Regions from separate parts of the Photobacterium sp. GB-210 genome, predicted to be linked through region 4. Evidence: predicted binding sites of a transcription regulator. Region 4 holds the regulator's gene; each other region holds the start of a gene.
The links. The regulator CRP, encoded in region 4, controls carbon source genes, mostly activating them, when cyclic AMP is high. The targets are predictions, from matches to a motif close to TGTGANNNNNNTCACA.

Region 1 (6,032 bases), on a different contig from region 4:
CATGTGGTGATTGCTCAAATCGCCACTGCATTGGTGTGTGGTAACAGCGTTATGTTGTGTTTATCGCCTGATCACCCTTTAAATACTGGTGCCATTCTCAGTCAGCTAGAGCCGGCAGGATGTGTCGCCAATGTACTTAGTGTTATTGAGGACATTGAGCTTGAATCGTTAATTCAAAGTGAAGAGGTTGCAGCAGTTGCTTATAGCGGTACTGCTGAACGTGCGTTGAGCTTAGCGCGTCAATTAGCGGCGAGAAGCGGACAGTTAGCGCAATTAGTGGCAGAAACCGATTTTGATCATCTACCTGTCATTGGTAGCCCAAGTTACTGTTTACGCTTTATCACTGAACGTACCAGAACCATCAATATTACAGCCGTCGGCGGTAATGCAACGTTATTAGAGCTTGGTTGTGGAGAAACCGACTGACCAGACCTTGCTTAATATGATAATAGGCCTTTGCCATGAACAAAGGCCACTTAACAGGAAGTACAATTTATGATTGAAAATAACTTCGCGATTACAGCGACCTTTGTAGCGTATCTACTAGGGATGCTAGCGATTGGTTATATCGCCTATAAACGCACATCGAGCTCCAGTGATTACTTTCTTGGTGGGCGTTCATTAGGTCCTTGGCCTTCTGCGATATCTGCAGGAGCATCGGATATGAGTGGTTGGTTATTATTAGGATTACCGGGATATGCATATATCGCTGGTTTTGAGTCATTATGGCTAGCTGGTGGCCTATTACTGGGGACGTGGTTGAACTGGCTGATCTGTGCTAAACGCCTGCGCACTTATAGTATAACAGCAGACAACTCACTGACTTTACCTGAGTTTTTATCACGTCGATTTGATGATAATTCAAAGCTTATCCAAACGATTTCCGCCTTCTTTATTTTGCTCTTTTTCCTTTTCTATACCAGTGCTGGTTTAGTGGCAGGCGGAAAACTGTTTGAAACCGTCTTCGGTTTAGATTACACGCTCGCGCTATTTATCGGTACTTTGTGTGTTGTAACGTATACCTTATTTGGGGGGTTCCTGGCGGTATCTTGGACTGATTTAGTGCAAGGCCTATTGATGTCAGCTGCATTGCTTATTGTGCCGATCGCAGCGATGAATGCCGATCCCGTTCAGTTAATAGAAACGCTTCATAACAAGAACCCTGAATTATTAACGCTCTGGCATGATATTAAAGGCCAGCCATTATCATTTATGGTTATTTTGTCACTATTAGGTTGGGGGCTCGGTTACTTTGGTCAGCCTCATATTCTTGCGCGTTTTAAAGCGACACGTTCAAATAAAGACATTGGTACGGCGCGTCGTATTGCCGTGGTGTGGACGGCTCTGTCGATGATTGGTGCGTTGTTAGTCGGCTTAACGGGTATTGTTTATGTTGATGGCAACCTTGGTGGTGAGTTAGCGGATAGTGAAAAAGTCTTCATGTTGCTAGTGAATGCGATTTTCCATCCCGTGATGGCCGGTATTTTACTAGCGGCAATCTTAGCGGCGATCATGAGTACTGCGGACTCTCAGTTGTTAGTCTCTTCATCGGCATTGGCTGAAGATTTCTATAAACAAGTATTTCGTCCACAAGCGTCAAGCAACGAAATTGTTATGGTTGGGCGTATTGCGGTTATTGCATTATCAATTGTTGCCTTCGTTTTAGCATTAAACCCTGATAGCTCCGTTTTAGGTCTTGTGTCTTATGCTTGGGCGGGGTTTGGTGCGGCATTTGGCCCTGTATTGCTATTAAGTTTGTACTGGAGTGGGATGAACCGTTATGGTGCGATTGCAGGTATCGTGACAGGTGCGGTCACCGTTGTGGTATGGAAGCAACTAACAGGTGGAATGTTTGACTTATATGAGATCATTCCTGGCTTTATTTTTGCCACTGTTGCGGTTGTGGTGGTAAGTAAAGCAACGGGTCGTCCGTCAGAAGCAGTACAACAGCAACATCAGCAATATCAAAAAAATCTGGTTGAATTCGATTAATATTATCTAATATTACGCAAGAAAAATCCCTGTATCAGCTTTGCTATACAGGGATTTTTTTTCGCTGAAAGTGCGCTGGCTATACACGTAATGTTTTAGTCAACGAGTGGATAAACACCGTTTTCATCATGTGTTTCTTTGCCTGTGATTGGCGGATTAAACACACAAGCCATCACCATTTCTTTGTCTTTATAAGCACGTAAATAATGCTCATCGTGTTTATCAAGAATGTATAGTGTACCTGGTTTAATTGGGTAAGTTTCGCCCCCAACAACTTCAATTTCACCTTCACCACTCATGCAGTAAACAGACTCTAAGTGATTTTGATAATGAATATGGGTTTCAGTGTTCTCAAAGATTGTCGTGATGTGAAAAGAAAACCCCATCTTGTCATCTTTAAGCAGCATACGAACACTTTCCCAAGTTTCAGAAGCTACACGGCGTTCACTGTCTCGACATTCATCTAATGTTCTAACAATCATTTTTCGTCCTTAAATTACGATGCTTTTCTAAAGTTTTTAGCAACAACGTGCTCAACCGCATTTTCAAAAATCGCTAAGCCTTGCTCAAGCTCTGCCGTTGTAATGGTGAGTGGGCTAAAGAACTTCACGACTTCATCATTAGGACCCGCGGTTTCAATCACTAATCCATTTTCAAAACAGGTTTTGGTGATTTGGCTAGACAGATCGCCATTATTACACTCAATACCAATCATCATGCCTCGACCCTTTCTTTGCACAAACATATCAGGATGGTCGTGTAGGCATTTATCAATGACGTTAGCAATAATGTTTGAGCATGTTGCAACGTGCTTTTCTAGTTGGTCATCAGCCCAATAGGTTTCGAGTGCTTTCGTTGCTGTAATGAATGCGTGATTGTTGCCACGGAATGTGCCGTTATGCTCACCTGGGTTCCAAATATCGAGCTCTGGTTTGAATAGCACGATTGCCATTGGTAAGCCGTAACCACCAATTGATTTAGATAGGGTAACCATATCTGGTTTAATACCTGACGGCTCAAAGCTAAAGAAGGTACCAGTACGGCCACAGCCTGCTTGAATATCATCAACAATCAATAAAATATCATTTTGTTTACAGACTTTTTCTAATCGTTGTAACCACTGGTTAGACGCAACGTTTAAGCCGCCTTCGCCCTGTACTGTTTCAATCAAGACAGCGGCTGGCTTGTCCATACCTGCTGAATTATCCGCTAGCATAGTTTCAAACAATTTAAGGCCATCAATGTCCGCATAACCTTCAAATGGAATACGAGTAACATTGTTTAAACTTGTCCCTGCACCTTGACGGTGATGTTGATTGCCTGTTGCAGCTAGCGCTCCAGCTGTACAACCATGAAAACCATTGGTGAAAGCCACAATAGAGCTACGTTTTTTCACTTTACGCGCAAGTTTTAGTGCCGCTTCTACAGCGTTAGTACCCGTTGGGCCGGTAAATTGAGTAACGTAATTAAGTTGGCGAGGAGCTAAAATATTGCGTTCTAATGCTTCAAGGAAATTAGCCTTTGCTGTCGAGTGCATATCTAAACCATGAGTGATCCCATCTTGTTCGATATAGTCGAGCAAAGCCTGTTTTAAAGTAGGGTTATTATGGCCGTAGTTCAGTGATCCAGCACCAGCTAGAAAATCTAAGTAACGATCTCCTTGTTCGGTTTCAAGCCAACTCCCTTTTGCTTTAGTAAAAACGACGGGAAAACTGTTTGAGTAAGAACGAACTTTAGATTCCTGCTTCTTAAAAATATCCATGATATGGCCGTTATAATCCTTTCTGTTTAATTTGAATTAAAGGGATGCGATACAACAATTCCGTATCGTGCTTGCCTTTAAAATGTATATTCTTGTCTAAAAATGTACTGACTTCGCCATTGTTACCATTACGTGCATCAAGTTTATTAAATAACGCCCACGAAGCATTATTCTCTTCCGTAATGGTTGTTTCTATAGCGGTAATATTATTTAGAGAGTCTCGACTTAACAGGTTATCTAACATGGTAAAGGCGAGCCCTTTTCCTCGAAATTGAGGAGCAACGGCAACTTGCCATATAAATAAAGTATTTGGCTGATTAGGTTTTGGGTAACCAGAGATAAAACCTGCTATTTCACCACCATCATCTTTTGCTATAACACACGTATTACTAAAGTGAGTTGTTTGAAGAAAATTACAATAAGATGAATTGGTATCGAGAGGGGGACTGTTTGCGATCAACGTAAAAACGTCATCGCCATCATGAGCTGTTGGTGTTGAAAAAGTCCACTTTTGTATCTGGTCTTCACCTGTATCGGAAGTCATTACCGAAGGTGTTGATATGTCCATATTAAGAGTCTATTCCTTTGAGCTCTAAATAATTTAGTGGGTATTATTACCTATCAGGATGATAATTATCTGAATAAAAGTTGAATAATCGTAATTTATTTGAGCAAGATCTCGTTTATTAATGTACATAAATGAAAGTTAAGTGATTAGAGCTCTAAATTGTTTTGGTTGTTAAAGTATTCACGAAGAACCGTTTTAAAGACTTAAAAGTAATATTATGCATCTTGTTTTCTATTATTCTGCTGTAACTAAGCTCGGCATGGTGTGACAGTTTGTGTCGTTATTTACTGATGGGGATATAAATAATAAATAGTGATTATACTTATGATGTTGATATTTATATGTCGCTGTGAGTGCATTTATATTGATATATATATATACCTTCAGGTATTTATTGAATATTTACTATTCTATTTAACGTTTATCGTTCTCTTGAATATACGATCTTTCTGAAATTTCATTTCCCTTAATTATGCTCTTTAATTACTGTCGTTTTCATTTAAAAAGCGCATAGTATTTTCATCATTTCTTGATGGATTAAGGAAACTTATAATGTTAACTATGATTAACTTAGATATTGATAATGCCGTGGCTTTTTCAATTGATGGCAAAGTGACTGAAGATGATATGAAACGTATTTTGTTTGATGCTCAGGCGAAGACAGAATTACACGGTAAAGTTGTTATCTTTGAGCAGATTGACAATTTTGATGGGATTGAATTTTCAGCATTGCTAGAAGAAGTGCGCTATTTGTTTCATGCGGGAATATCACATGTAGCAAAAGTGGCTGTTGTTGCAGAGAAAAAATGGATAGAAAAAATCGTAAAAGTGGAAGATAAGCTGTTTCGTAAAATAGACATTAAATTCTTCCTGCCAGAAGAAAAAGATCAGGCAATTACGTTTTTAAAACAGCAATAATACGATTGAAATTAACCATGCTTGAGAAGTGATAAAATGTTCAAGCATGGTTATTTATAATGGTATAGATACGGTATCGTTAGAGTATCTTAAGTTACATTCGCTTAAAGATAATGGAAGTGTTAATCCCGCCAAACGCAAAGTTGTTGCTCATAATATATTGGCAATCAAGGTTGCGACCTTCGCCACGAATGTAGTCTAAATCACCACATTCAGGATCAACGTTCTCAAGGTTAAGCGTTGGGCTGAACCAGCCGCCATGCATCATTTCTAAACTTAGCCACGCTTCAATCGCACCACAGGCCCCAAGGGTATGGCCTAAATAGCTTTTCAGAGAGCTAATTGGAGTGTTGTTGCCAAAGATACTCGCTGTTGCTTGGCTTTCTGCAATATCACCTTTTTCGGTTGCAGTACCATGTGCTGAAATGTAACTAATTTCACTTGGCGATAAATTTGCCTGTTGCAGTGCCATCTCCATACAAAGCTGCATGGTTTCTTTTTGTGGCTGTGTTACATGGGCGGCATCACAGTTACTCGCAAATCCTACCACTTCGGCATAGATCTTAGCGCCACGTGCAACGGCATGCTCGTATTCTTCTAACACTAATGTGCCAGCACCTTCACCAATTACCAAGCCATCACGATCCGTATCATAAGGTCGTGGTGTTGATTTTGGTTCATCGTTTTTAAGGCTCGTTGCAAACAGGGTATCAAATACCGCCGATTCTGTTGGGCAAAGCTCTTCTGCGCCACCTGCAACCATCACGGTTTGATAACCGTGTTTAATCGCTT
Region 2 (6,032 bases), on a different contig from region 4:
AGAATATGCGCCACAAGTAATTCAAGAGGCAACAAACCGTTTACAGTGGAGCCCCCATAAAGACGATCTTCGTTTAATCATCATTGCAGGTAATGAAGAGTTTCAACAAGGTGATATTCCGATTAGCCATGCTATTCCTCTAGCAGTCAGTAAAGATATCATCATCAACACCTTATATTGCGGCCCCCATTTAAAAGGTCGTAAATTACAGTGGGCAACACCTGCACTGCTGAGCCATGGCAAATATTTGAATATCGACCATAAGAAGAAAGCCCCCCATATTGAGACCCCTTACGACGATGATATCATCCAACTGGGCCGTAAAATTAATGACACTTACATCGGTTATGGTACAAAAGGGGCAAGTAAGAAAAGCCAGCTAATCGCTCAAGATATGAATGCATCAAGCCTTTCTAAATCTAGTAGCACAGAGCGCAGTATTGCCAAAGCAGGAAAGCAGTATAAAACACAAGATTGGGATTTGATTTCGCTTGCCCAACAAAATTTAGAACAAGGTGTAGCGTTCGCGAAAAAAGATCAACAGCACTATCATGGATTAAATGAGCAACAAATCACCGAAAAGCTTAAACAACAAATCGCACAAAGAGTACAGCTGCAACAACAGATATCAACGTTAGAGCAAAAACGAAAACACTTCATAAAACAATCGAAAAATGAGAACACAAAGGCTAAGGATGATTTGGGAAATGCGATTATTTTAACCATACAGGATCAAGCTAAATCAAAAGGCTTTAGTTTCCTATGAACGTTCGACTAAAAAGGCTGTTATTACCTTTATGGGTATATCTGGCTTTACTCTTTACTTCCAGCACTACTTTAGGCTTAGCACTGTCCCCGCTCACAGGCCCAACTTACACTGGCGATCTTAGCGTCCTTGAAAAAAAAAGGGTGCTAAGAGTATTAGTTTCGGCTGACTTAGGTTTTTACTATATTGAAGATGGTCTTCCAAAAGGCATTATCGCTGAATTACTTCACCACTTTGAGTTAGATATTCATAAAACTTATCCAAAACTCAATATTCAAGTGATCCCTGTACATCGAGATCAACTCATCAAATTCTTAATTACTGGATATGGTGATCTTGCCGTCGCTAATTTAACCATTACTGAACAGCGCAAAAAGCAAGTCGCCTTTAGTGAGCCTGTACTTACCAATATTTCAGAAGTTATTATTAATAATATTGATTCACCTGAAATTACAAAAATAGAGCAACTCAGCGATCAAGATATCTGGGTAAGAAAAAGTTCGAGCTACTATCAAAGCCTACTTGAAGTCAATAATCGTCTATTACTCCAACGCCTAGCGCCAATGAAGATCCATTTTTTAGAAGAAACACTGCAAGATTATGAGTTGTTGGAAATGGTTAATCTCGGGTTGATGAATATGACCGTTTTAGATGATCATAAGATGAAAATATGGAACAAGATATTACCAAAATTACGCATGAATTCTGCTTTCGTTTTAAGGAAAAACGGTGAAATAGCCTGGGCAATGAGAAAAGATAGCCCTAAATTAATGAAATTAGTTAATAGGTATATTGAACAAATAAAATCAGGGTCATTATTAGGAAATGTTATTTATAACAAGTATTTAAATAATCAAGGCTGGATAACAAACCTATTGAACCATAGTAATATGGATAAAATGGAAAAACTTTCTGATCTGTTTTTTAAATATTCTACGGAATATGATTTTGATTATTTAATGATGATGGCTCAGGGTTTCCAAGAATCAGGGCTTAATCAGCATAAAGTCTCCAATAAAGGTGCCGTTGGCATCATGCAAGTACTACCAAGTACAGCAAGAGATCGATATATAAATATTCCTAACATTTATATAGCAAGTAATAATGTTCATGCGGGTATAAAGTATATGCGCTATATCCAAAATAATTACTTAGATGATAGCAGTCTAACCTATGATAATAGAATGTATATGACACTCGCCTCTTATAATGCAGGACCTGGCAATATTAGAAAAATGCGACGTTATGCAAAGGAAAAAGGCTATAACCCTGATATATGGTTTAATAATGTTGAAATTATTACCAGGAGATATATAGGCAAACAACCTGTTGTCTACGTTACAAATATAAATCGTTATTACATTGTCTATAAACAATTAATGCGTTTAAAAAAATACCGCCAGAAAGGTGTCCGACCTTTTGTTCCACCTTACCGGTTTAATGTCCCTACCATTCTTGAATAAGTATACTTACTTACGTTGAGCCGCCTTTCGTTTAGACGATCAACGTAAGTTAGCCATACATGCATTATTTAGCCTTTAAGCTTTTATTCAATCTTGTTTCATTACGCTGATCGTGTCGATGGAAGTACCATAGCTTACGATTTTTAGAGGATTTTTTCATCGTTTCTATTCCACTAAATTATCACGAATATAATATTTCATTTTGTAAGACAAATGAATATTAAGTGCAGCATTGAATCATATTTAAAAAATTCTGAAATTTATTTATCTAAAATATTATTTTCCATATTTATTAAACATAATAAAAAATAACATTTGATATACACAGAGACTACAATTGCCTATTTAATCATCGTGTTTTTACCGATTGGACTACTGCGATATTCCAAAACCACTAAAAAGTATTTTTCAATCATATTACAGGTGAGATTCAGTTCACAGTTATGCTCATTTGGCATGTTGATGATACAGTTATATGAGCGTATAACGACAACCCAGTAATGACAGGGCTCTTTCGAACTGCAATCGTTTGCCGCAATCGTAATTCATCTAAGCACGTAATAGTGACAGAAAATTACGCGACCCAAAAGTGAGACTTAAGTCACTTTTAGAGAGAAAGAAATATTTAAACATAAGTATATATCTTGATAAGAATCACACTGAGAGCAACCAAACATGGTCTATCTACATTTCGTTTTAGGGTTAATCGTTATCGCAGCCCTAGCACTTGTTGCAAGTAATAACCGTAAAAACATCAAGTACAGATATATTATTCAGCTACTGCTTATTGAAATGGGATTAGCCTACTTCTTGCTTAACTCCTCAATGGGTACAGGGATCGTTAAAGAGTTTGCTGATGGATTTAATGGATTACTCAATTTTGCCGCAGAAGGGACAAATTTCGTCTTTGGTAACCTATCTAACAATGATGGCTTTAACTTCTTCTTAAGTGTTCTAATGCCAATCGTATTCATTTCAGCACTGATTGGTATTCTTCAGCACATCAAAGTTTTGCCATATGTCATAAAAGGCCTTGGATATTTATTATCAAAAGTTAATGGCATGGGTAAACTTGAATCCTTTAACGCTATTAGTGCCTTAATGGTCGGTCAATCTGAAAACTTCATCACCTATAAAGATATTCTCGGTAGAATGTCTGAGCGTCGCATGTACACGTTAGCGGCAACAGCCATGTCAACCGTATCGATGTCTATTGTCGGTTCTTACATGAAGCTAATCGATCCTAAATACGTCGTGGCTGCCTTGTTTCTAAACATGTTTAGTACCTTCATTATTCTCTCTATCATTAACCCATATGACCACGAAGCAGAGATGAATATTGATGAGATGATGGCGGCTGAAAGTGGTGAGAAACTGACGTTCTTTGAAATGTTAGGAGAATATATTCTTACTGGTTTTAAAGTCGCGGTTATTGTAGCGGCAATGCTGATTGGTTTTATCGCGCTAATTTCAATGATTAATGCCGGCTTTGATGCTGCATTCGGTATTAGCTTCCAAGATGTTATTGGCTACGCTTTCTATCCATTTGCATGGATCATGGGTATCCCTGCTCATGAAGCCCTACAAGCAGGTAGTATTATGGCAACCAAGCTTGTTGCTAACGAATTTGTAGCAATGCTGTCACTACAAAAACAAGTAAGTGAATTAACACCGCACACCGTAGGTATTGTTTCTATCTTCCTTGTGTCATTCGCTAACTTTAGCTCTATCGGTATTATTGCTGGTGCTGTAAAAGGGGTGAACGAAGAAAAAGGTAATATGGTGGCACGTTTTGGTTTACGTTTGCTTTACGGTTCAACGCTCGTTAGTTTTCTATCAGCGTTAATTGCAGGCATCATGATTTAATCGTTGTCATTGCCATTCCTCCCTTAAAATGCCGGTCTTTTCTAATATGAAGGCTGGCATTTTTATTACATCGTAAATTCCCCCTCCCCTTATTTATCTGTAAATTGAGAATTTAACTTTCATTTTCAGTTATTTGATTTGTATGATGAATGTATAGAATTGTGCCACTCATCACATAAAATTCGAATTCACGAACAATGTCCTGAGCCTATTAACTTAATAAATATAATTTTGAGGCTTATATGTCGGATAAAACCGTCTCTGGTGCTGAACTGGTTGTTGAAACTTTAAATGCACATAACATTCCACACATTTTTGGTATTCCAGGTGCAAAGGTGGATGCTGTTTTCGATGCTGTTTGTGATAACGGACCTGAAATCATTATTTGTCATCATGAACAAAATGCAGCGTTTATGGCAGCAGCAACAGGGCGTTTAACGGGTAAAGCAGGCATTTGTTTAGCGACCTCTGGCCCGGGCGCATCAAACCTTGTCACAGGCGTTGCAACAGCGAACAGTGAAGGTGATCCTGTGGTTGCACTTGCAGGTGCTGTACCGCTTTCGATGTATTCTCACAATACTCACCAATCCATGGATACCCGTTCACTGTTTACTCCTATCACCAAATTTTCAGCAGAAGTGATGGATAGCGGCTCGGTATCTGATGTTGTACATAAAGCTTTTCGTATTGCAGAGCAACCTACCCAAGGTGCTAGCTTTGTTAGTCTACCGCAAGATATTCTAACTAATCGTATTCCTTACCAACCAGTACAACAGCCTAATCCAATTTTGTTCGGTGGTGCACACCCGCAAGCTATTCGTCAGGCTGCTGATCGCATTAATGCTGCAAAAAATCCGGTGTTATTACTGGGTATGGATGCAAGCCAGCCTTTTGTTACTGATGCCATTCGCCAACTACTCAAACAAACACCAATTGCCGTTGTGAATACGTTTGCCGCAGCTGGGGTTATTTCTCATGATTTATACAACTGCTTTTTAGGTCGAGTGGGCTTATTTAAAAACCAACCCGGTGATATTGCGTTAAACAGCGCAGACTTAATCATCACCATTGGTTATAGCCCCATTGAATACGATCCGATTCTTTGGAATAAAGATGCAAATACCCCAATTATTCATATTGGTTATCAACAAGCAGATTTAGAAATTAGCTATAACCCTGTTTGTGAAGTTGTGGGTGACTTAGCGGTGTCTGTTACGTCTATTGCTTCTGAATTAGATAAGCGAGAATCCTTAGAAAGTAACCAACAAATCCAATTATTACGCCACGATTTACAACATATTATGCAAATGGGGATAAATAAAACCTCATCAAACGGCGTTCACCCACTTCGTTTTGTTCATGATTTACGTCGCTTTGTCAGTGACGACACCACTGTATGTTGTGATGTAGGCTCTATCTATATTTGGATGGCACGTTACTTCCACAGCTTTGAACCTCGTCGTTTATTGTTCAGTAATGGTCAACAAACATTGGGCGTCGCTTTACCTTGGGCAATTGCAGCTTCCCTTCTTCACCCTAATGAAAAAGTCATTTCCATGTCTGGTGATGGTGGCTTCCTATTCTCATCAATGGAATTAGCCACGGCCGTGCGTCATAAATGTAATATCGTTCACTTTGTTTGGACTGATCACAGTTATGACATGGTTAAGATTCAACAGCTTAAAAAGTATGGTCGAGAGAGTGCTGTCAGCTTTATAGGTCCTGATATTGTTAAGTATGCAGAAAGTTTCGGCGCACATGGTTTAGCGATCAATACTGCCGATGATATTGAGCCTGTTATGCGAAAAGCTATGAGCTTAAGTGGCCCAGTATTGGTTAACGTCAATGTTGATTATAGCGATAACAGTCGCCTACTTGATCAACTTCATCCATGCCAACAAGATTAATAGGAGCATCACATGAGTGCCGAAACACAT
Region 3 (6,032 bases), on a different contig from region 4:
AATAGTCGTTATCTGTGTTGATGATCAACCAGAAGTGTTAAATGCGGTATTAAAAGATCTGTCACCATTACAATCGGCTTTTATGATAGAAGAGTGTGATTCTGGTGATGAAGCCTTAGTTTTGATGGATGAGTTAGATGCAGAAGGGCATTATATTGGTGTCGTTATTTCAGATCATATCATGCCGGGTAAAAATGGCGTAGAGCTACTGACTGATGTGACCCACGATAGCCGTTTCATCAAAACTAAAAAAGTATTACTGACAGGGCAAGCAACTCATCAAGATACTATTGCCGCGATTAACCAAGCACGTATTGAAAGTTACTTTGACAAGCCGTGGGATGCAGACTCGTTGGTTAATTGCGTTAGAACATTGCTTACGGAATACATTTTCGATATGGGGTTCGATTACCAAGCCTGGGGTGAGGTGTTAGACAACACAACGGTACTACGTCGATTACGTTAGGTATGCGTAGTAGAAATTGATTGCCAAAGCCAAACGATAAAAGTTTGGCTTTTTTTATTGACCTTAGACATTACTCCAAGGTTTATATTAGTTACAGATAATCAAAGCACTCAAGGAGAATGATTATGTGTGCTCAATGTAATAATAAAAAAATGCATGTTCATGCTGCAAAACCATCGGCAGTAACCAAAGCCACAGTGACAGTTGAATCTTGTGAGTCAGCGACATGCTGTTCATCAACCCCTTCTGAGAGTGTGCAAAAACACACCGAAGGGTGTGGTGAATCTGATACCGACGGCCCTGCTTCCTGCTGCTCATCTAAAAGTGACACAGCACTTAACGCTGCAAAACTATCAGCAATAGATGCCATCCATCCAAATAAAAAACCATCAACCTTTACAGTATCTTCTATTGGTCCATCAGACACTGAAATCGCTTCTCAACACGCGCACGTAGAGTCAGAGCACCAGCATTCAGGACATGACGACTCAAGTCATTCATCTTCAGTAAAAAGTTGTTGTTCAACGTCAACCTCATCAAAAGAACAAGATCAAGCGATTGAAGCGTCTTTAGCACAATCGGCTCATGGTCAAACATTTAGCTGGAAAGTGATTGGCATGGATTGTCCAAGCTGCGCGGCTAAATTGGAAAAATCAATTTCAAGTCTTGCTGAAGTTGAAACGGCAAAAGTGATGTTTGCGACGGAAAAGCTCATCGTCAACATGCAAGCCAATCAGCAAGCTGATAACAATAAATTAAAAAAACAGATTGAAGATAAAGCACAGGCAACGGGTTTTACCTTAGTTTCTAATGCTGCTGCGGCTGAAGCGTTACCAAAAAAATCATTTATTCAAGAACACTTAGAAGTCCTTGTGATTGCGGCAATGATGATTGCCTCTTTCTTAATTGATAAAGTGTCACATTCATGGGGTTTAGCGGCATTTACTTTAACCACAATTGTTGGCTTAGTACCGATTGTGAAAAAAGCCATTAGCTTAGGTAAATCAGGTTCACCATTCTCGATTGAAACCCTAATGAGTATTGCGGCTATTGGTGCATTGTACTTAGGGGAAACCGCAGAAGCGGCAATGGTGATTTTACTGTTTTTAATTGGTGAGCAATTAGAAGGGTATGCCGCATCACGTGCACGAAGTGGTGTAAAAGCGTTAATGGACTTGGTGCCTGAAGATGCCAATGTTGTGCTGCCAAACGGTGAGAAGAAAAAAGTTCCAGCAAGCGAATTAAAACCTGGTGATGTGATTGAAGTTGTACCCGGCGAGCGTTTACCTGCTGACGGCCAAGTTTTAGATGTGGTTGCGAGTTTTGATGAAAGCGCACTAACAGGGGAATCTGTGCCTGTTGAAAGAACACCGGGCCAGAAAGTCATGGCTGGTAGCATGGCATCAGACAAAGTTGTTCGATTAACGATTGTCTCTGCGCAAGGTGAAAATGCGATCGACCGTATTCTTCATCTCATTGAAGATGCAGAATCACGTAAAGCACCGCTCGAACGTTTTATTGATAAATTCAGCCGCTGGTACACTCCAGCAATGATGCTATTAGCAACACTTGTTATCATTATTCCGCCGCTTGTATTTGGTCAATCATGGGATGAGTGGATTTATAAAGGTCTAGCACTATTACTTATTGCCTGTCCTTGTGCACTTGTTATTTCAACGCCAGCAGCGATCACTTCAGGTTTAGCGGCAGCAGCGCGTCGCGGTGCATTAATCAAAGGTGGTGCAGCATTAGAACAGCTTGGTCATGTTGAAACTGTCGCGTTTGATAAAACAGGTACGCTAACGGAAGGTAAACCTGTCGTGACGGATTTAATTAGCTGGGATAACAATCCCGATCAATTATTACGTCAAGCAGCCGCTGTTGAATCCGGTTCGTTACACCCACTAGCAACGGCTGTGGTTAACCTTGCTCGAGAAAAATCATTATCTGTTGTTGAAGCAGAAAATCGTGAAGCACTAGCTGGCCGCGGTATTCAAGGTGTTACCGAAGGCGATAACTTTATGTTATGTGCTGCCGATCGCCTACCAGAGCACATTGTGCTAACGGATAACCAGCAACAGCAAGCGTTAGATCTAGAAAGCGAAGGGAAAACGCTGGTGGTTGCCGTTCGTAATCAGCAAGCGGTGGGTTTAGTTGCATGGCGTGATAATTTACGCAGTGATGCTTTAGAAGCGATCACTAAGCTGAAAAGCATTGGCGTGAACTCAGTGATGCTGACGGGTGATAACCCACGAGCAGCAGCTGCGATTGCTAAAGAAATTAATATTGATTTTCGTGCAGGGCTATTACCTGAAGATAAAGTGACAGAAGTACGCAAGTTAAGTGAGCTACATTCTGTTGCCATGGTGGGTGATGGTATTAACGATGCACCAGCAATGAAAACAGCAACAATTGGTGTGGCGATGGGCGGTGGTACAGATGTAGCATTAGAAACTGCCGATGCAGCAATTACCCATAACCGAGTTTCAGAATTGCCAGTGATGATTGAATTGTCTCGTGCGACATTGAGTAATATTCGTCAAAACATCAGCTTAGCATTAGGTTTAAAAGCGGTGTTCCTTGTTACAACCTTATTTGGTTTTACAGGGCTTTGGGTTGCAGTACTTGCAGACAGTGGCGCAACAGCGTTAGTAACACTGAATGCATTACGTTTATTACGCTTTAAACCGCAAAGCGAAAAGTAAAAACTAATCGCTCTGAGCATTAGTGATTAGTGATTAGTCTAAACGGCATGATACGAACAATGATGTATTGTTTATCATGCCGTTTTTTTTCGCTATAAGGCAGGTAAACAGAGTAAAGAGTACATGCGCGAGAAAACGAATTTTTGTGATTCCGGCAATAAGATATCGTTTTCGCGTGATTAATATCAGACTTTTATGTAACATATTTTTCAATTGCTTTTTATTGGTGTGACCATGCTCACTAAAAGTAATTGAATCATTGGTTATTGTTACCACATGTTTTTGATAGAGCATGTTGCAGTATGTTTGACTCTTTCTATCAAAAAATTGATTAAAATAGTAATAACTCATAAGAATCACTCTGAACCTACAACAGAGCTGTTTAAATTAAAGGGTAACATTATGTCTGATAATAAAGTCTTCCACTTAGGTGTTAATAAAGCTGATCTTAATGGTGCAGAATTAGCGATTATTCCCGGTGATCCAGCACGTGTTGAGAAAATTGCAAACTTAATGGATAACCCTGAGTTTTTAGCAAGCTCTCGTGAGTACACTGTATTTCGCGCTAAATTAGACGGTAAATCAGTGGTTGTGTGTTCAACGGGTATCGGTGGTCCATCAACCTCTATTGCTGTTGAAGAATTAGCACAGTTAGGTGTAACCACTTTCCTACGTGTAGGTACAACAGGCGCAATTCAGCCTAACATTAACCCAGGCGATATGATTGTAACGACAGGCTCAGTGCGTTTAGATGGTGCAAGTCTGCACTTCGCCCCTATGGAATTCCCAGCTGTTGCTGATTTTGGTGTTGCAACGGCAATGAAGCAAGCATGTGATGATGAGCATGCTGTAGTACACACGGGTGTAACAGCATCAAGTGATACATTCTACCCAGGTCAAGAGCGTTACGACACATTCTCAGGTCGCGTAGTTCGTCGTTTCCAAGGCTCAATGAAAGAGTGGCAAGAAATGGGCGTGCTTAACTTTGAAATGGAGTCAGCAACACTATTAACCATGTGTGCAAGCTCTGGTTTACGTGCAGGTTGTGTCGCAGGTGTTATTATTAACCGTACACAAAAAGAGATCCCTGATCACGCAACGCTAAAAGAAACTGAAGCGAAATCAATTAAGATCGTGGTAGAAGCGGCACGTAAAATGCTGGCTGAATAAGATTTAAGTCTTAAATGTTTATATTAGAAAGCCGCTCTTAGGAGCGGCTTTTTATTTGTCTAAAAGGTCATGAATAAAAAGGTTTAAATAAAAAGGGTTATGACATGACCAGTAAATTATTTTTAGATTAAACGGCAAAGTCTAGAGAAATATAAACAGTATCAAGTTGCGACATATTACGCTCTTTCCAAACACTTCTTGTATCATGAACTCTGTACCCCAATTCAGTATTAAAGTTCTTATTGATTCGATAATTAATCCCTGTTTGCGCGCCTAAAATAAGATCATCTTTGCTCGATTCTGCAATTTGTATTCCTGAGCTGGCTCCAATAAAGAAACGCCAATTCTTACTATTAGTTAGCGGTATAAAGTAATCATAAGAAGCGACAAAATTGTATGCATCCTTTTGAAATTCCAGGTAGCTGTATAGTCTATGATAATCGTTAAAGTTAGCACCGATCCTTACACTTGGATTAAATTCCCAACGATTATTGATACTACTGACACCGTCATTGATACCGACACCAATAAAGGCTTGTGGCTCTGAGGCCTGGGCAGACAGACTGGCAAATAAGCCAAATAATACAGGTGCAAATTTTAATTTCATTTATCCTCCAAATTGTTTCGTGGACAATACATTATTCTCTAAAGGGATGTTGTAGGTTTCTGTAAGATAATGTTAATGCGATGAATTTCAGAACAGTATTTAGATTGTTTAACTACTTGTTATTTCAGGTAACCTTGTAATCGTTCGCTTTTATCGTGTTATCTGGATTGATTCGGTAGTATTAAATATTCGTTTGACCTCAATATAACTTGAGGTTTTATCCTTGCATTATATCAATCTCGTTGGTGACGAAATTACAGAAATTAAAGCAAGGAGAAAACAATGGAACAGTTTATTGATAAAGGGATGTTAGCGTTAGCCAATGTGGTGGAAGTTGACAGTACCGCATGGTTTCAAGGGCATACGGGGGCGGCATTATTGGCAGGTGATGCATTACTTAATGGCGGAGCACTCAACAATGTATCTAAAAAGAGTTTACAAGCAATGTTAGTGCAGTTTACCGATGATAATCAGCATTTAATGAATCCATTATCCAATAGCCCTGAAACAACCGATTATAGTGAAGTTGTAAATGCTATAGCACTTAACGCGCAGCAATTATGTCATTCAGGTCATGGGATCATATATGGTGCATTATTTTTAAATGCTGTCGCTAATAATAACGTTGTTGTTACTCAGCGTATGGTTTCGAATATCGCTAAGCTAATTGTTAATTGTATGGATGATAATTGGGGACGTTATTACGGTTTAGCTGATTATCGTCAATATCAGCCATCCAGTTTATTAAATAAAGGTGAGATAGATATTCAGCAACATTGTGTTATTGCCGTTGAGCGAAGTACACAAGATATTTACCATAATAATGATGAGCATTTTTTCGCTGGCGATAAACTTCATGGTATTACTCATGCCCATGCAATATCTTTACTCGATAAACTGGGCCATAAAAAATTAGCGCAACAAGCGGCACAACAATCGCTTATTCAGTTAGAGCTTAATGATCGCAAACCCGAGTCAGGACTAAAAAAGGTAATACCCCAACATTTTGACTTATCAGATCCAAATATTTGGGGACATGACTTTAATGAGCACAAAATTAAGCTGGTACACAGTTATGTGGAAT
Region 4 (6,032 bases):
CGCACACATATCAACTTTCAACGTGTACCAACCGTTGATACCTCAAACCCGGTGAGTGCCAAAGGGATCCCAAGCTTAGATGAAAGCTTTGTTGTGATCCGATTTCGCGGTTTAAATAATGTCGATTTTCCGTATTTACTTTCCATGATCCAAGGCTCATTTATGTCACGTCATAACACGCTTGTCGTCCCTGGTGGAAAAATGAGTTTTGCAATGGAATTGATCATGCGCCCCCTTATCGAGAAACTGATTAATACAGGGAAAATCAGTTAAGTTTGCACAAACGAAAATAAATAGAAAAAAGGTTGGCACAAACACCAACCTTTTTCATCTCAATCATTATTAAGCAGTGATGATTTCATACGAATGAGTCAACTTAACCTTTTCACCAATCATCAAGCATACAGAGCAATATTTCTCTAAAGAATCAGCAATGGTGTTAGCCACTAAGGTTTCATTTAAATCAAAACCTGAAACAATAAAATGCAAATTGGCTGCGGTAAATAAACGTGGCGCTTGCTCTCGACGCTCAGCTGAAATAAGAACCTCACAACCCACAATATTTTGCGCTTGGGATTGTAAACCACTGACAACATCTACTGAGCTACACCCTCCCGCCGCCATTAATACCAATTCCATTGGACTTGGAGCTTTATCCCCTCCATTACCATCCATGACTACACTATGACCGGAGCTAGATTGACCTAAAAAAGTCATATCTTCTACCCATTTTACTCGGGACTGCATCGCTTAATCCTTATTCAAACGCCCAATAATTGTCTCTAGTCTTATTGATTAAATAATGAATGTAAATCCTAATTCTCCGCCTTAATAACAACTTTTTCCCTCTCTAAAAATCGTCGTAATAATCTTTACTTATCGCACCACTTAAAATTATCTCGCCGCATTGTGATCCTGTGCACAGTTATCCATATGAAATGAACGAATCTACTAGATCAATATCAAGAAAAAGGCGCAGAAAAAGGATACACTCTAACTTATTCAAGTTAGCTTGCAGCCCAGCGGCTGAATGGATACCCTATCAGTAGGCAGTTTTTTTTCTCGTGATAAAAGTTAGAAAAGAAACCAATGCTGTTGGGCAACAAATGCAGAGGAAGTTAGTAATATGGTTCCAGGTAAACCGCAAACAGATCCAACTTTAGAGTGGTTTCTTTCCCATTGTCATATTCACAAGTACCCATCGAAAAGTACGCTGATCCACGCAGGTGAGAAAGCAGAAACGTTGTACTACATTGTGAAGGGTTCTGTTGCTGTACTAATCAAGGATGAAGAAGGTAAGGAAATGATCCTTTCTTACCTAAACCAAGGTGACTTTATTGGTGAGCTTGGCTTATTCGAAGAAGATCAAGAGCGTACTGCTTGGGTTCGTGCGAAAAGTCCTTGTGAAGTAGCAGAAATTTCATTCAAAAAATTCCGTCAGTTAATTCAGGTTAACCCTGATATTCTGATGCGCTTATCTGCTCAAATGGCAAGTCGCCTACAAGTGACAAGCCAGAAAGTAGGTGATTTGGCATTCTTAGACGTTACAGGTCGTATCGCACAGACATTGCTAAATCTTGCAAAACAACCAGATGCAATGACGCACCCTGATGGCATGCAGATTAAGATCACTCGTCAAGAAATCGGTCAAATTGTTGGCTGTTCTCGTGAAACAGTGGGTCGTATTCTGAAAATGCTTGAAGAGCAGAACCTAATCTCTGCTCACGGTAAGACGATTGTTGTTTACGGTACGCGTTAATTTTTAACGTCTTTAACCGTACGAAAAAAGCCGCACACTGTTGCGGCTTTTTTATTTCTTATTGATTAATAATCCCCCCCCATAAATACCTTTAAAAAGTGTGTCATTAATGCCATTAATTAACTTGTATTGCTCAAATTAAATGCTAAATTCAAGCAATGAATGGACTTCATCTTTTTTTGGTTTTTATATGGATATTGAACGTTTTGCCCCGAATAGCTACACCACTGTACCTGGCGCTATCGCTCCTCAACCTACAACTATTGAGATGACAGGCTTTAGTGACCGTCGTTGTTATTTAGAACAGCAAACAGGTTTACGTCGCTGTCCTGTTGAAGACAGTGGTATTTGGGGATCGCCCCTCGATAATTAACAGATTTAAAAAAGCAGCCGATTGGCTGCTTTTTATTGCATTGTTTACACTGTTCAAGAGTTATAAGTACTTTCAAAGATCTTATCTGCCGAAGCTTCTACAAACCCGGTATAAATCTCACCATCTGGCTGTAAATAACGTTTAGCAAACTCATAAAATCCGCCAGAGACCAACATCTCACCATCAGAAAACGTGACCATGACTTTATCAGCCATGGTTGCTGATTGCTCTAACATCACAGTAGGATCGCCTTTTACCGCACCTCCCGCCTGATTAATGTCAAAACCACTTGATTCGAGAAAATGGTTCACTTCAGAAATTTCATTAAATTGCTCAAGCTGATTAATATCAACAGTAAAATGATTAGCACCAAAACCATGCGCTGCCACCCACCCTGCATATTCACTTTCTGCATTTAAAAACTGATAACTATCACGGCTTAATTGCCATGGTTTACCTTGAGAAAGAAAAGCAGGATCAGCAAAATAAGCATCATCAACTTGATCGACAAGCTGACGTACTTCTGTTTGTAACTCTGTTGAACATAATCCTAATTGCAGTTCACTAATAAATACTTTAGGCGCAGCGGGATCGGGATGTTCAAAGTGCTCTGCATATAACTTTTTCGCTTTGAAATGATATCGACCTTTGGGTTTATAACCTACCGCAATAAATGGAGCCGCTAATCTTGCTAAACCACATTTAGGTAGTGCAAAGGTACGCAACGCAATATGATCATTTCTAAGTGGCGCATCTTCGGTAAGTAATTGCCGAATATTCAGCGCTGAAGGGCATAATCGCTGAGTATAATCTTGCCATAACGCGGTAAATAATTGTTCCATGCTGCACAATCCTTACTGTAAGTAATACAGTGAACCTATTAGTCTCAGAGTGAAATACCCGGAGATAACTGCTCAGGTAAGCATGTTGCCTCACCTTCCATTGATGCCATTGGGTAAGCACAATAATCAGCAGCGTAGTAAGCACTTGGGCGTAAATTACCAGATGCTCCTGGGCCACCAAACGGTGCATCTCCACTCGCTCCCGTTAACTGGCGATTACGATTTACAATCCCCGCGCGAATATGATCAATAAAATATTGCCATTCACTATCATCGGTTGATACAAGCCCGGCTGATAAGCCATAACGGGTGTCGTTCGCAAGACACACGGCTTGAGCAAGATCTTGATAACGCACTACCTGCAATAATGGGCCAAAGTATTCTTCATCGGGTAAATTTTCGATATTCGTAACATCAACGATCCCAGGTGTAACCACCGCTCCCTGTCCGCGCTTTGCCTCTACCAATACTTCGCCACCAAGCGATACTAATTGTCGTTGAGTTTGCACAATATTGTCTGCGGCTTGGCGGGAGATTTGAGGCCCCATAAACGGCGCAGGCTCGGCAAATGGTCCATCGACCACAATCGCTTTGGTTGCTTCCACTAAAGCTGCCAACAACGCATCCCCTTCGCTACCCAAGGGTAAGTATAGTCGGCGAGCACAAGTACACCGTTGTCCTGCGCTGATAAAAGCAGATTGTAAAATGGTATAAACGGTAGCATTGAGATCACCATAAGCATTGGAGATCACCATCGGGTTATTCCCCCCCATTTCTAATGCCAGCATCTTGCCCGGTTGACCTGCAAATTGGCGATGTAGAATATGCCCAGTATTGGCACTGCCCGTAAATAATAAACCATCAATATCTTTTGAAGCGGCGAGTGCCTCTCCAGTTGGGCGAGCTCCCTGCACAAGATTAATAACCCCATCAGGTAATCCGGCTTGTTGCCAGAGTTTCATTACAACTTCAGCTGTTTTAGGCGTTAATTCAGAAGGTTTGAATACCACCGTATTACCTGCAAGCAATGCAGGTACGATGTGGCCATTGGGTAAATGACCGGGGAAATTATAAGGCCCAAATACAGCCATCACCCCTAATGGTCGATGACGTACAACTGCTGTGGTACCTGCGATATCTTTCTCGCGTTGGCCTGTCCGTTCATGATAAGCACGTAAAGAAATCGCCACTTTCCCCACCATTGCTCCTGCTTCTGTTCGCGTCTCCCATAACGGTTTACCCGTTTCTTCTGCTATCGTAATGGCAATATTTTCACTATTGGCTTTCACCAGCTCAGCAAATTTTTCCACGATGGTTTGGCGCTCAACAAGGGAAGTATGACGCCATTGAAGTAATGCTTCACGCGCGGCATTCACCGCTTGCGAGACTTGCTCACTTGTCGCGGCTCGGCCTTGCCAAATCACTTCATCAGTAAAGGGGTTGAGCGATGCCATCTCATCACCTAAACCATCAACCCATTGACCCGCAATCCATTGACTCATACTTTTCTCCCCTCTTTATATTCGTAGTTTTACAGCTCAATAAAGCGCACAGGCTCACCGGTATTAACCATGAGAGTATCAGCGACCTCTTGCGTCATAACCACGGTTTGCGCTTTATCATTGATTTCCAGTGGGCTCGCAACCGCACGAAAATCAGTAAATGATGTATTCGCCACTAGGCACTGCTGTTCACTTTGATGATCGTTAATTTCAACGATATAACGCTTTGAGTGGCGAACCGTTTCAACATTACGTACATCACATTCAACCGTCGGGCCTGCATCAAAAATATCGACATAACCACGGCATGAAAAACCTTCATTTTCTAGCAAACGTAATGCAGGTCGCGTATTGTCATGAACTTGACCTATGACCGCTTGGGCTTCTTTGCTCAATAAATTGACGTATATCGGAAGTTTAGGCATTAAGTCCGCAATAAAGCCTTTTGCTCCGATCCCCGTTAGATAGTCAGCATGAATAAAATCAATCGAGAAAAAGTTATCTTTTAGCCATTGCCAGAAAGGTGAGTTCCCTTCTGCATCGGAAACACCGCGCATTTCGGCAAATACCACATCGGCGAAACGATGACGATGCTCTGCCATCATTAAAAAGCGCGCTTTAGACAATAGACGACCATTTAAACCTTCACGCCATGGTGTACGTAAAAATAACGTGCAAAGCTCGGTATCTCCGGTGTAGTGATTACCTAATGTCAGTAACTGTACGGTATTGTGCACCCCTAATCGGCGCGAGGCATGAACCACTGTACTTAGATGATAGTTATAAAAAGGGGCTTCTAGGCCAATCGCCGCTTCAATGGCAGTAGTACCTGCTATCTCGCCGGTATCTGTATCTTCAGCGACCATCAGGTAGCCTTCATCCTCAGGGCGAACGACATGTTTGGCAAAGCTGCGCTCTGAATGAGCAATGCGGTTACGAAGCATTTCTTCGTTAACAGGTAATGAAGTAAAACCATGACCTGATTCTTCAGCGCACTGCATGAGTGCAGAATAATCATCAGCGATGATAGGACGAATAACCAGCATCGACTTCCCTCCTGATGCAGGTAGTGACTATTGCCACTAACTAGATGGATAACAATAAGTCTTATAAGATAACTGGCAGTCGTTCCTCAACTGCCAGCAGCAATGCAAAGTAGAATTACTCGGCGTTATAGAGTGTTGCTATAGCGCGTTCTAGACGAGCCATACCTTCATCCACATCGGCTTTTTCAATCACTAGCGATGGTGTAAAGCGCACAACACTCGTACCTGCAACTAGCATCATTAAGCCTTCTTTGCCAGCTTGAACAAGAATGTCACGTGCACGACCTTGCCACTCTTCTGTGAGAGACGCTCCCAACAGTAAACCTTTACCGCGGATCTCAGCAAAAATTGGGTATTTAGCATTAATCGCTGTCAGCCCTTCACGGAACCACTGTTCACGTTCTTTCACTCCAGCTAGAACATCAGGTTTACTCACTTCATCAATTACCGCTTCTGCGACAGCGCACGCTAACGGATTACCGCCATACGTTGAACCATGAGTACCGACTT

Region 1: ectA (diaminobutyrate acetyltransferase) is a predicted target of CRP. The motif match lies at 4,421-4,436, and genes of this name have one in related genera.
Region 2: C9J38_RS06210 (NupC/NupG family nucleoside CNT transporter) is a predicted target of CRP. The motif match lies at 2,820-2,835, and genes of this name have one in related genera.
Region 3: udp (uridine phosphorylase) is a predicted target of CRP. The motif match lies at 3,399-3,414, and genes of this name have one in related genera.

What each region holds. Positions count from the first base shown of each region.
Region 1 covers NZ_PYNU01000009.1:97,276-103,307, reverse strand. Annotated here, with positions in the region: gene C9J38_RS12625 (aldehyde dehydrogenase family protein) at 1-426, shown strand, start outside; gene putP (sodium/proline symporter PutP) at 496-1,992, shown strand; gene C9J38_RS12615 (ectoine synthase) at 2,088-2,474, opposite strand; gene ectB (diaminobutyrate--2-oxoglutarate transaminase) at 2,489-3,754, opposite strand; gene ectA (diaminobutyrate acetyltransferase) at 3,765-4,322, opposite strand; gene C9J38_RS12600 (STAS/SEC14 domain-containing protein) at 4,875-5,240, shown strand; gene C9J38_RS12595 (beta-ketoacyl-ACP synthase) at 5,335-6,032, opposite strand, start outside.
Region 2 covers NZ_PYNU01000002.1:586,879-592,910, reverse strand. Annotated here, with positions in the region: gene C9J38_RS06220 (VWA domain-containing protein) at 1-766, shown strand, start outside; gene C9J38_RS06215 (lytic transglycosylase F) at 763-2,229, shown strand; gene C9J38_RS06210 (NupC/NupG family nucleoside CNT transporter) at 2,905-4,095, shown strand; gene alsS (acetolactate synthase AlsS) at 4,338-6,002, shown strand; gene budA (acetolactate decarboxylase) at 6,015-6,032, shown strand, end outside.
Region 3 covers NZ_PYNU01000002.1:429,241-435,272, forward strand. Annotated here, with positions in the region: gene C9J38_RS05570 (response regulator) at 1-466, shown strand, start outside; gene C9J38_RS05575 (zinc/cadmium/mercury/lead-transporting ATPase) at 592-3,171, shown strand; gene udp (uridine phosphorylase) at 3,574-4,341, shown strand; gene C9J38_RS05585 (hypothetical protein) at 4,469-4,948, opposite strand; gene C9J38_RS05590 (hypothetical protein) at 5,231-6,032, shown strand, end outside.
Region 4 covers NZ_PYNU01000010.1:93,591-99,622, reverse strand. Annotated here, with positions in the region: gene C9J38_RS13255 (phosphoribulokinase) at 1-273, shown strand, start outside; gene C9J38_RS13250 (OsmC family protein) at 343-747, opposite strand; gene crp (cAMP-activated global transcriptional regulator CRP) at 1,127-1,759, shown strand; gene C9J38_RS13240 (hypothetical protein) at 1,950-2,132, shown strand; gene C9J38_RS13235 (DUF1338 domain-containing protein) at 2,186-2,974, opposite strand; gene astD (succinylglutamate-semialdehyde dehydrogenase) at 3,019-4,476, opposite strand; gene astA (arginine N-succinyltransferase) at 4,506-5,522, opposite strand; gene C9J38_RS13220 (aspartate aminotransferase family protein) at 5,638-6,032, opposite strand, start outside.